DNA from 4 places in the Psychrobacillus sp. INOP01 genome. Region 1 is predicted to be linked to each of the others. Evidence: riboswitches for the same ligand, from Rfam matches in the RefSeq annotation. Region 1 holds a riboswitch; each other region holds the start of a gene.
The links. Region 1 has a riboswitch for S-adenosylmethionine ahead of KD050_RS19980 (MetQ/NlpA family ABC transporter substrate-binding protein). Riboswitches for the same ligand answer to the same signal wherever they lie in the genome.
Positions count from the first base shown of each region.

Region 2: another riboswitch for S-adenosylmethionine. It lies ahead of KD050_RS07075 (bifunctional homocysteine S-methyltransferase/methylenetetrahydrofolate reductase); the one in region 1 lies ahead of KD050_RS19980 (MetQ/NlpA family ABC transporter substrate-binding protein).
Region 3: another riboswitch for S-adenosylmethionine. It lies ahead of KD050_RS04490 (methionine ABC transporter ATP-binding protein); the one in region 1 lies ahead of KD050_RS19980 (MetQ/NlpA family ABC transporter substrate-binding protein).
Region 4: another riboswitch for S-adenosylmethionine. It lies ahead of KD050_RS18265 (Fur-regulated basic protein FbpA); the one in region 1 lies ahead of KD050_RS19980 (MetQ/NlpA family ABC transporter substrate-binding protein).

Region 1 is NZ_CP073315.1:4,071,026-4,074,236, reverse strand. Features, by position in the region: gene KD050_RS19990 (pyridoxal phosphate-dependent aminotransferase) at 1-947, shown strand, start outside; gene KD050_RS19985 (PPC domain-containing DNA-binding protein) at 989-1,495, opposite strand; SAM riboswitch class I at 1,650-1,765, shown strand; gene KD050_RS19980 (MetQ/NlpA family ABC transporter substrate-binding protein) at 1,858-2,679, shown strand; gene KD050_RS19975 (methionine ABC transporter ATP-binding protein) at 2,737-3,211, shown strand, end outside.
Region 2 is NZ_CP073315.1:1,406,685-1,409,895, reverse strand. Features, by position in the region: gene KD050_RS07085 (protoporphyrinogen oxidase) at 1-546, shown strand, start outside; gene KD050_RS07080 (nuclease-related domain-containing protein) at 670-1,614, shown strand; SAM riboswitch class I at 1,840-1,949, shown strand; gene KD050_RS07075 (bifunctional homocysteine S-methyltransferase/methylenetetrahydrofolate reductase) at 2,022-3,211, shown strand, end outside.
Region 3 is NZ_CP073315.1:876,233-879,443, forward strand. Features, by position in the region: gene KD050_RS04485 (methionine ABC transporter permease) at 1-490, opposite strand, end outside; gene KD050_RS04490 (methionine ABC transporter ATP-binding protein) at 483-1,508, opposite strand; SAM riboswitch class I at 1,599-1,703, opposite strand; gene KD050_RS04495 (thioredoxin family protein) at 1,738-2,058, opposite strand; gene KD050_RS04500 (toprim domain-containing protein) at 2,070-2,420, opposite strand; gene gcvH (glycine cleavage system protein GcvH) at 2,495-2,875, opposite strand; gene KD050_RS04510 (arsenate reductase family protein) at 2,950-3,211, opposite strand, start outside.
Region 4 is NZ_CP073315.1:3,747,400-3,750,610, reverse strand. Features, by position in the region: gene KD050_RS18270 (hydrolase) at 215-511, shown strand; SAM riboswitch class I at 1,019-1,122, shown strand; gene KD050_RS18265 (Fur-regulated basic protein FbpA) at 1,192-1,407, shown strand; gene KD050_RS18260 (cupin domain-containing protein) at 1,577-1,819, opposite strand; gene KD050_RS18255 (hypothetical protein) at 2,139-2,300, opposite strand; gene KD050_RS18250 (DinB family protein) at 2,660-3,130, shown strand.

The DNA of each region.
Region 1 (3,211 bases):
TTAAAAAAGCTGCGGCCAATTTCTATAAACGAGAATATAATGTTGATATTGACCCTGAAACTGAGGTCGCTGTTTTATTTGGAACTAAAATTGGTTTAGTAGAGCTTCCGTTAGCACTGATGAATGAAAATGACTTAATGTTGCTTCCTGACCCTGGCTATCCTGATTATTTATCAGGGGTGGGAATTGCAAATGTTGAGTTTAACACGATGCCATTAATCGAAGAAAATAATTTCCTACCTGATTACAGCTCTTTAACTGAGGAGCAAAAACAAAAAGCGAAACTAATGTACTTAAATTATCCTAATAACCCTACTGGCGCTATTGCTACACTAGAGTTTTTCCAGGAAACTGTTACTTTAGCAAAAGAAACTGATATTGCTATTGTTCATGATTTTGCATATGGAGGAATTGGCTTCGATGGCGTGAAGCCAGTAAGTTTTTTACAGGCAGAAGGTGCGAAAGAAGTTGGCATAGAGATGTATACTCTATCCAAAACTTATAATATGGCCGGCTGGAGAGTTGGTTTTGCTGTAGGAAATGCTAAAATTATTGAAGCTATTAATATAATTCAAGATCATCTATTTGTAAGTCTCTTCCCTGCTATTCAAGATGCGGCAACCATAGCGCTGAATGATAGTCAAGAATGTGTAAAGGAATTGGTTGATTTATATGAAGGTAGAAGAAATGCCCTGATCGAATCTTGTAACAGTATTGGTTGGCAGGTAAATGCACCCAAAGGTTCCTTCTTCGCATGGTTACCTGTTCCCGATAATTATTCGAGTGAAGCTTTTGCAGATTTACTCTTGAAAGAAGCAGACGTAGCTGTTGCTGCTGGTAATGGATTTGGTGTATACGGTGAAGGATATGTTCGAGTGGGTCTATTAGTCGATGAAGAACGATTAAAAGAAGCAATTACACGTATTGGAGAGCTTAATTTATTTTAAAAACCGCAGCCCTTTTATGAAGGGCTGCAGTTTTCATTTACTCACTTAAGTAGCTCGTTAGGTGTTTCTTTATTCGTTTCTACCGGATAAAACTGATTAGCCCCTGTTTCTTCGTCAAACTGTCTCCGAAACTCCATATCAACAGTTTCTGCTAACACTAGGTCTACTGTAATTACAGGATTTTCACCTTTAATAAAATGACCACCAAAAATATTACCATTTTGGTCACATATTGTGCCATGAAAATGTGTTTCAAACTGACCATCTCTTTGGCACACAACTCCTGTACCCTGCAAAAACTCAATTGGTCCCTCTTTTACAACAAGATTATTGTATCCTACACCTATAGGCGAATTAACGCTCGGAATCAAATAAACAAATCCACTCCTTTGAAAACTACCAAAACAACTAAGAATCGTAGCTGATTGAATTCCATTTACTTTACACAGTTCCTCTATCCCTTCAAGTAGGTCAGTTCCATAAACTAAACGTGCACCTACCACCTTACCGAATTGCCCTACAGCAAAATTTACCCTTATTTTTGACACCGCTTACACACTCCTAATGTATAATTATTTATTGTTATTAAACATAAACTATTTCGAATGTTATATGCAACTATAAAAAAAAGCCTGTTGACTTTAACAAATTGATGTAGTAAATTATATTTTATGAACTGTTGGAAAACTTAATAGCTGATATCTCTTATCAAGAGTAGCTGAGGGACTGGCCCGATGAAGCTCGGCAACCATCCGCATATTAAATGTATGTGGAAAGGTGCTAAATCCTGCAAAACATTTTGTTTTGATAGATAAGAGAGGACAAATGTACTTTTGCGCCTCTCTTTCTAATGGAAGAGAGGCTTTTATATTTATACAAAGTTCTTAATAATTATTCGGAGGAATGACAAATGAAGAAAATTGGATTTTTATTATCAACGGTACTATTAACTGGGACTCTTGCAGCTTGTGGGTCTGATGCAGCCTCACAAACTAAAGCGATCAATGAGGACAAAATAGTAGTAGGTGTAACTGCTGGACCACATGAACAAATTGTGGAAGTGGCTGCAGAAGTCGCAGCTAAGGACGGATTAGAAGTAGAACTTAAAGTATTCTCTGATTATATTTTACCTAATACTGCATTATCAGAGGGTGACTTAGATGCGAATAGCTACCAACACGAACCTTTCCTTAACACGTTTAATGAGGATCACAGCACAGACTTAGTGCCAGTAGGAAAAACAATATTGAATCCGATGGGCGTGTATTCAGAAAAATACAAGTCAATTGATGACCTGCCGGACGGTGCAACTTTTGGTTTACCAAATGACCCTACAAACGGCGCACGTGCATTATACATTTTAGAAGAAAATGGCTACATCAAAATTAAAGAAGACAAAAGAGAAACAGCTAGTATTTATGACATTGAAGAGAATCCAAAAAACCTTAAATTTATTGAACTAGAAGCTGCTCAAATACCAAAACAGCTAAGTGAAGTAGATGCAGCTGCTATCAATACCAACTTTGCACTTGAAGCAGGTATTAGTCCAAAAGATGATTCTATATTACTAGAATCATCAAACTCCCCTTATGTGAACTTTGTTGTTGTTCGTGCGGAAAACAAAGATGATCCAACGATCCAAAAATTTGTAAAAGCATATCAATCTGAAGAGGTAAAAAAATTCATCGAAGAAGAGTTTAAAGGTTCTGTTTTACCAAGCTGGGACGAATAATGGACTTGAAAACGTTACCGACCTCGGTAGCGTTTTCTTTAGAAAGGAAGATAACAAATGATTGTATTAGAAAATGTCTCGAAAGAGTTTAATAGCAAGAGTGGAACAGTAAAAGCAGTGAAGCAAGTAAACATTCAGGTGAATAAAGGAGAAATCCACGGAGTCATTGGATATAGTGGTGCTGGTAAAAGTACGCTAATTCGATGCGTAAATTTACTTGAAAAACCTACGGAAGGAAAAGTTTTCATTAACGGAGTAGAACTTACTTCCCTCCCACTTCCTAAACTGCGTGAAACCCGCAATAAAATCGGCATGATTTTTCAAGGATTTAATCTATTAAAAACAGCAACTGTTTATGATAATATCGCCATACCACTAAAGCTGCTTGGCTATAATAAAACCGAAGTAAAAAAACGAGTGGAACAATATTTAGAAATAGTTGGATTAACTGACAAGCATACGAACTATCCTACCCAGTTATCTGGTGGTCAAAAGCAGCGGGTCGCAATTGCCCGTGCACTAGCACAGGAAC
Region 2 (3,211 bases), 1.6 Mb from region 1:
GCAATTCTTCAAGACGAAGAGTTGGATACTGATTTCAACAGCCTGAAAAATTCATCACTTATTAGTGTATATCTTGGTTTTGATATACCAGACGGGCAGCTTCCAGCAGAGGGCACTGGTTTTATCGTGTCCGAAAATAGTGATGTGAAATGTAATGCATGCACGTGGACAAGCCGTAAATGGACACATACATCAAAGGACAATCAATTACTTGTACGTATGTTCTACAAGAGCTCAAGCCCATTCTTCGAGAGCATGAAAAATATGACGGAGGACGAGCTAGTAGAAGTTGCACTCCAAGACATTGAAATGAGCTTGAAATTAACGGGCAAGCCTAAAGTAATAGAAGTAACGAAATGGAACGATCAAATGCCAAACTATCATTTAGCACACGGTGAGGCAATTCAATCATTATCAGCTAAAATGACTGATGCAATGCCAAACGTAGTACTGGCAGGCTGTTCTTATTACGGAGTTGGAATTGTCGCTTGTATTAAAAACGGTAAAGAAACTGCAGAAAAAATCGTAAATTCAATAGTTGAATAAGTTTTTGGACCAAAATTTAATTTTGGTCCTTTTTTTTATGGGGAAAATGAAATAGTTGCTTATTTGGTGGAATTTACAATTATTAAGGTTGTGATACGATGCGGATGGGGTGATCTATTGATAATGAAAGTGCGTACTGAAGAGTATAGCTATTTTGGGTTGCAACTATTGGATCGGCGATTGCCAGAGATGCATGAGTTGAAGGAATTAATTCGTTCGAAAATGCATTTGGCGATGGCAGGGATTCATGGGGAATTTCGAGTGGACGAGGTGTTTCATAAGTATTCATTTCCGTTTGAATATGTGGTGTTGCACGATGTAAGTTTGGAATCGTATGGGAAATTTCAGATTGATACAGTGTTTTTGACGCAGCATTTTGCAGTGGTTTTAGAGAGTAAGAATATAGGAGGGAAGTTGAGCTTTAAGGAAAATCCTTATCAATTAGAAAGAGAAAATGAAGAAGGTAAAGTGGATGTATTTGAGAGTCCCGAGATACAGATTGAACGTAATATTTATTTACTCGACGAATGGATGAAACAACGAAGTGTGACAATTCCTATTTACGGAGTAATTGTATTAACAAACTTCAAAGTTAGAGTTATAGAACCTCCCACAAAATATAATGCTATTCTTCATCAAACAATTCCTGTCTATTTACGTAAAATTCCTCTCGAAAAACAGTGTATGTCTAGCAATGATATGCATGCATTGAGTAAAGAAATCGTTACAAGTCACAAACCTTACTTTCCATATCCAATGTGTAGTCGGTGGGGCATCCATCCAAATGATTTACACACTGGAGTGTGCTGTGAAAAATGTGGAGTGTTTGGCATAGAGAAAAAGAAGAATGGTTGGAACTGTAAGCGTTGTGGTCATGTAGACAGGCTAGCACATGAGAAAGCGATTCGAGAGTGGTTTGTTTTAATTGGGAAGACAATTAAGAATCGGCAATGTAAGAAATTTCTTCATCTGGATACTTCACAATCTGCTTGTCGAATCTTAAACTCAATGAATTTAGTGAAAAGTGGAAATGGTAAAAACACAATTTATACATGGAAGTGGAAGTAAAAGCAGGAATCGGTCGAATACGAGTAAGAATCGGTTGAATGTGAGTGATAATCGGTCGAATAGTTGGTCATATCGGTCGAATATATAATATTATCGGTTGAATAACGCTCAACATCGGTCGAATCATTATTTTCTCGCTCGAAGTGTATAGAAAATTCAAAACATATCTTGACGCTTTAGTTGAATAAAGGTACGATATGTCTAATAGAAAATTGAATAGTGAAATTCTTATCAAGAGAAGCCGAGGGACTGGCCCTACGACGCTTCAGCAACCAGCCAATTAATTGGTCAGGTGCTAAATCCAGCAGACTTTGCAAAAGTTTGAAAGATGAGAAGGTGGTATCTTGCATACTCGTAAAGCCTTCTTTTCATGGAAGGCTTTTTTATATGGGAGAGGATGGATACAAATGGGTTTATTAGAGAAATTACAGACGTCTATACTGACAGCGGATGGGGCAATGGGAACACTTCTTTATTCGTATGGAATTGACTATTGCAATGAGGAATTGAATATTAAGAAGCCGGAAATTATTGAGAAGATTCATCAAGACTATATTGCGGCCGGAGCGGATATTATTCAAACGAATACGTATGGGGCGAATGCCATTAAGCTGGCACGCTATGGATTAGAAAACCAAGTGAAAGAAATAAATGAAGCGGCAATCCAAATTGCCAAAAAAGCTGCTGCACCAGGCAATCAATTTGTCCTCGGTACGATCGGGGGTATTCTAGGAATTCGGAAAAGTGATGCCTCGCTTCAGGAGATTATCCATTCACTCGATCAGCAGGCAATCCAGTTGTTAGCGGGAGATCCAGATGGTTTGTTACTTGAAACGTATTATGACTTGGAAGAATTAAAGACTACTGTGACTCATCTTCGTACACTAACTGATATTCCAATCATTGCCCAAGTATCTATGCATGAGCCTGGTATTTTGCAAAATGGCTTACCTCTGAATGATGCGCTACATCAGCTCGAGTCAATCGGAGCAAATGTCGTGGGAGTCAACTGTCGACTAGGTCCCCATCATACAATTCAAGCATTTGAAGGAGTAAAGCTTCCAGAAAAAGCATTCCTATCAGCTTATCCGAATGCGAGTCTGCTTGATATAGATGAAGGACGGATTGTCTATGAGTCCGATGCCGATTATTTCGGTAAAGCAGCATTGCACCTAAGGGATGCGGGAGTCCGCTTAATAGGAGGCTGCTGTGGGACGACACCAAAGCATATCGAAGCAGTGAAAAAACATATTGGTCATTTAATACCTATTACTAGTAAGGTTGTAGAGACAAGAAAGCCTATTATTATTCAAGATGCCAAGCCGACTAACACACAACCCCTTCATGAAAAAGCTAAAACAGAACGGACGATTATTGTTGAATTAGACACCCCTCGTCATCTTGATACGGCAACGTTTATGGAAGGTGCGGAACAGCTATACGCTACTGGAGTTGATGCAGTGACGATGGCGGACAATTCATTAGCCTCCCCACGTATTAGCAATATGGCAATGGGTTCAATGTTAAAGTATGAAAAAAATATTCGTCCCCTTGCTCATATTACATGCCGTGACCGTAATTTAATCGGTCTCCAATC
Region 3 (3,211 bases), 1.1 Mb from region 1:
CTACAAGTGAAATGGCTGTGACTGTAATTCCAGATACTAAAGCAGGCATAGATTCTGGCAATAAAACCTTCCATATAATAGTAGTAGTTTTAGCTCCCATCGATTTTGCTGCTTCTAGCACACCTTTATCAATTTCTCGAAGAGCTATCAATACCATACGTGCGTAAAATGGAGCAGCTCCAATTACTAAAGCTGGAAATGCCGCGTTAGGGCCACGCATTGTACCGACCAAAAACTTCGTTAATGGTATTAATAAAATGATCAAAATAATAAACGGAATAGAACGGAATATATTAACGAAAGCCCCAGTTAACCAGTTAGCTAATTTGTTCGCCCACGCCTGATGAGGACTAGTTAAGAAAAGTAGAAGACCGAGAACTAGTCCAATAATTGCTGTCAAAATAGTGGATACCGCAGTCATATAAAGAGTTTCAAGTGTTGCTTCCCACATTTTTGGCCAATCAACATTAGGAAATAAATCATTAATCATTGTTGATCACCTCTGTATTTACTTTTTGTTCATGTATATAGCGAATGGCCTCATCCACTAGTAATGCATCTCCTTCTAATTGAAGGATTAGTGTACCGAATGCACCATTTTGGGTGTGCGAAATATTCCCTTGAACAATATTCACTTCTAAATCAAATTGCTTGATAAGCCTAGACAATATTGGTTGCTCTGTTTGCTCCCCAACAAATACTAGCTTGATCAGTTTGCCATTTGGATATAGTTCTTTTAAATGCTGTATTGTTTGTAAGGCTTTATTTGAATCACTGACTTGCGAAACAAAACGCTTCGTAATAGGTTGTTGTGGATTTTGAAATACGTCTAGCACTTTTCCTTCTTCAACAACATGACCTTTTTCCATTACTGCAACTCGACCGCATATCTTTTGAATGACCTGCATCTCGTGAGTAATCAATACAATTGTCAGACCTAATTTTTCATTGATACTAACTAATAAGTCTAAAATTGAGTCCGTAGTTTCTGGATCTAACGCAGAGGTTGCTTCATCACAAAGAAGTACTTCTGGTCGATTGGCTAATGCGCGTGCAATTCCGACACGTTGCTTTTGACCGCCTGATAGTTGAGATGGATAATAATGTCCTCGTCCTTCCAGACCAACTAAATCAATAAGTTCTTTTACTCTTTGAGAACGTTGTGCTTGCGGAACTCCAGCTATTTCTAATGGGAATGCAATATTCTCTTCAACCGTTCTTGACCATAACAGATTAAAATGCTGGAAAATCATACTTACCTTTTGTCTTACTTGTCGAAGCTTCACATCATTTATCTTTGTGATATCTTGATCATTCACGATAATTTGTCCAGAGGTTGGTTTTTCTAATCCATTTAATAAGCGAATAAGTGTACTTTTACCTGCGCCACTGTAACCGATGATGCCAAAGATTTCACCTTTCTTTATGTCAAGATTCACCTCTTCAACTGCAACGATCGTACCTTGTTTCGTGCTAAACTTTTTCGAAACATTATTTAAACTAATCATGGGAACCTTGCCACCTTTCTATCTAAAAAAACCCTCCTGCAAAAGAGCAGAAGGGTTTTAAGTTATCCATTTTAATAACATTCATCCATTCTCTCATTTCCCAAAGCATTTGCTTTGCGTGATTTGGCACCATTTCATTTACATGACGGTTGCCGGGCTTCAAAGGGCACTTCCCTCCACCTCTCTTAATAAGAGTGACACTATTTAATTCTTGGTATATCGTATATTATCACACGACTACTTGTTCGTCAATACTTTTTATAGCGTCTAATATAAATGGAACAGATTGAAAGGCATATATTTTTTTATATACAGTGCCACCTTTAGCTATTAACAGACATGGCACACTTTCAATATGATAATCCATTGCAAAGTTCTCTAAATAATTAATATTTGCTTGCCCAATCGAAAAAGGCTTCATCTCTTGTACAACTTGCATCATTTTACTAGCAACTTGGCATGTTCCACATAAAGGTGTATAAATATAAAATATCGCAAGCTGACCACTATTCTTATGGCTATTCCACTGTTCCAGTGTCCATTCTTTCACATTACATCATCCTAAAGTAAATATTCTTTCTTCACTTTTATATTAACACTTTTTAAAATGGAAGCCAAAACTTTGAACGGTGTAGTCGCTACTTCGCAATACATGGGGTTGGTGTAAAGATGAATCGCCTCTGGATATTCCTTCCTCACAACTGACCGAATTTGCTCGCCCGATTTATCTGCATCTAAAAATGCATATATAGGAATACCATCATAAGGACTTAAAATTTCTTCTAGCTTTACATTCGATATCGTTCCGTTTGTACAAATAATTTCTGTTGATTCATCAAGAAGTTTTAAAAGCTTTAGTTTATCTGATCTTCCCTCAACGAGAATTAATTTTTCACTAAAGACAATAGCCATTCAGCTTCTCTCCTAACTATGCCCTTTCCAATATTATATGAAAAAAACGCCGATAATAATCGGCGTTTGCATAATTATTCTGAAATTAATTCTTCGTATTTTTCTGGAGAAAGTAAACCATCCACTTCCGTTAAATCAGCTGGTTCGATAACAATCATCCATGCATTTTCATAAGGGGACTCGTTTACATATTCAGGGCTATCTTCTAGTTCTGTATTGACCTCTAAGACTTTACCACTGATCGGTGCGTACAATTCAGATACGGTTTTTACAGACTCTACACTACCGAAAGGATCTCCTGCTTTGATCTCATCTCCGACTTGTGGAAGCTCGACAAACACGATATCTCCAAGTTCAGATTGTGCAAATTCAGTAATACCGATACGGACATTTCCGCCTTCAGTCTTTACCCATTCATGTTCTGCTGAGTATTTTAAATCTTTAGGTGCGTTCATATAATAATCCCCTCTCCATTTTTCATACATTCATCTATAATATTCACATATTTTTATAGTAAAAACAAGTGACTTTAAGAAGTCTTCCACACATCCTCAAACTGTTGTTCCTTGAAGCCTAGCGTTAATTTTTTTCCATCAAAAACAACTGGTCGTTTAATAAGCATCCCATCAGAAGAAAGTAAGGATAATTGTTCGTCTTCTGACATAGTATCAAGTTTGTCTTTCAAACCAAGCTCTCTATATTTAATACCAGAAGTATTAAAGAATTTTTTTAGTTCCAATCCACTGACTTCGAGCATTTTTTGAAGTAAATCTTTTGATGGAGGATTTTCA
Region 4 (3,211 bases), 320 kb from region 1:
CTAATTCATATTGAAAATCCCTTAAAAATAAACTTTTTTTCTAAACTACTTTGCTTTAAGAACAATATATTTATAAACCAAAGAATGTAGCATTAATTCTACTAAATTAAACGAATTTATCTTCACTTGCCAAATTGTACAATCACCTTTCATATTGAAATCATAGATTATAAATGTACGGCCAAACTTTACAAAACCAAAGGAGGTATTGAATATGAGACATTCTAATAGTAAAAGTAATGAATGTAATGAATGTGATAAGAAGAAAGAACATACTGATAAAGTTGCAACTAAATGTAAAGGTTGCATTTGTGATCAATTAAGACGATTACAAACTCAAACTGAAGTTGATGTTTTCTTATCAGGTGGTCAGGTGTTAGAAGATGTTGTTTTTATTATCTTAGATCAGAGTAATTGCTGTGCATTCTTTAATGATCCAACAACAGAACCTGGTTCAACACTTATCGTAGACTGCCAATTTATTCAAGCTATTCGAATAGAAGCAGACTGATTCATAAGAGGTCTCTTTCTTTATGGAAGGGGCCTTTCTCAGGCCACTCAACATTCTATATTGAATCGAATATTTTATTTATTTAAAAATTGAGGGAGAATAATTTCCAGTTCACCCTATAAATATTTAATGTCCTTTGAATCGCATTATGTGTCAAATGCGACATAAAAACCCCCATTCATCTTCAGCTAACCTGCCTCTTTAGTTCAATAAGAAAATGCTTTATGGTCTTCAAGTAAAGCACCCGTTAGTGCAACAAGAATTCAATACTTTTCCGAAAATTCCTCCTTCAACATGATGAATACTAAATGTTAAAATTCGAGGTGAAAATAAATGTGACTATTTTCTCAACTGCTCTTTGAAAAAAATGTCTTGTCATTACTCCTTAACAGAAAGGAAATAGTCGCAGAAGGAATAAATTTTTTGTTCTAAAAACGAAGTTTAATTAAAGTAATTTAAAAACCTAGTTGACAGATAAGAATAATGAGGTTAATATAACATATAAATTACTTATCAAGAGAGGTGAAGGGACTGGCCCGTCGATACCTCAGCAACAGATTCAATGAATACTGTGCTAATTCCTGCAAGTACTTGTGCTTGATAGATAAGTTGAGGTTATAATATACCAGTTCCTCTTCTTATCATTTAAATCGTGTCATTTTAAATGAAAGGAGACAATTATGGGAAAATTATTGAGGGAAGCTATTGAAATTAAGCGGAATCAGTTAATTAGTAAATTGCTGGAGTTTGAACGGTACAAATTAGATGAAAGACATCTTTATGAGTTAACAATAACCGAATTGGAATATTTATATTTTAAACTTCAATCTGAAGTTCATCCGCATATTGGAATGGATTCAATCGTTTGGAAAAATTTTTCAAATAATATTAAATGACCTAATTATTGTGAAGAGCATCAATCCATTAACGATTGATGCTCTTTTGCTGAACTGTTGATCTCTTGATTGCTTTTCATCAATACGCGTTACTCCAGTTGGATGTGACTAGTATCCTTAATTAGTATCAGTTAAATGTTAATTCAAACAAACTGGATTTAGATGGAATTTATATTTTTTCAACGTTATATACAGTTCGTTCACTTTGCACATTACCGATATTTAATAATTCATATGGTTGAATCAGAGCAACATAATCTTCTTCAATTACTGGCATATGCTCTACTCCTTTTGGAATAACAACTAATTCACCCTCACCCAAATGTATATCATCTTGATCTTTTAATTTTATTTTTAAATGTCCTTTAATAACTAAAAATAATTCATCTGATTCGTCGTGGTGATGCCATATGAAATCACCTTATATATTTACTATTTTAAAAGCTGAATAATTTACATTTGCAATATTCTTAGGCTGATATTAGTCTTAGATCAAGTCAAATTTGGACATAAAATTTACTTTTTCAATCTTTGTCATCCCTCCGCAACTATTAGTATTACACAAAATGTGAATGGAAATAATTAGTTTTTAAATATTTCACATAATAAAAACACCTAGACAATTTAGTCCAAATGCTTTTAAAAGGGAGAAAACTTAATGGGTCGTTTATGAAGTAACTCATGCTATTACTTTACTACCTTTATTTGCGACTTCGCTAGTGTAAAGAAGTTCAGTATTTTATCACATAATAAATTACATAAAACCATCCAAATATTCCGTGTAGAATTGCCCAAAGTATTGACTTGTTGACACTCCAAGAGATAACTATAGCTAATACAACTCCAAAACCAATTCCACTAGATGTTGCTTTTACTGATCTCTTTTTACTCATTAATACCCACCCAATCCTTTCAACAGTCTTATCAATTAATATATTCCTCTTACGCAATACCTTATGCCGAGACAAATAAGCTTATCTGCAATATCTCATCATTCGAAACATCCATCTGTATCCCAACTGTAGGCGTGGATATTTTACCGCTACGTCCACCACTTATATTTTCTGTAAAGATTGTGGAGTAGTCGCATCCATCAATGTTGATAAACCACTCAAATTTCGAGCTGAAATTGAGCACTTTTTTATGTCAGTCTCATTCGAACTGCGCAATAATATATTTATTAAAATCATGCCTTTTCACCGAACACTTATTCGTGTACATTTAAAACATACTAATAAAAGGGGGAAAATTTTTGAACTCTATTGAATTAATTATTTTAAATTTTATCGAAGTACGAAGAAGAAGTATTAAGGTTTGGACAGCTATTCCACAAGAAAAACTACAATGGAAACCGGATGACGAAGCAATGACTTGTCTAGAAATGATTAGGCATGTTCTAGAAAGTGAACATTATTACCATCTAGCAATCCAAAATCAAGGCAGTCTGGCAGTATTTGATTCTCCTTTCGATAAACAGCCTTTTTCTACTGTGAATGCCGAATTGGAATTTGCCGAACCTTATAGAAATCGGTTCTTAGAAACAATTAGGTCATTTTCTGAAAAAGATTTAACCAATATTAAAATTGACCGCTCTGATGCAGGTTACATAAGAGACTTGGGTGATATGTTGTTAAGAGTTGCTTATCATGAATCTATCCATACTGGCCAATTGCTTGATTATTTAAGAACAGCGGGCATACCAAGACCCTTAGTTTGGGATTAATTTACTCACAGGTGTTATCACCTAGGTGATACACCCTTACTTTTTATATCTTACAGTTGTGTCTACTACGACGCTTTATGG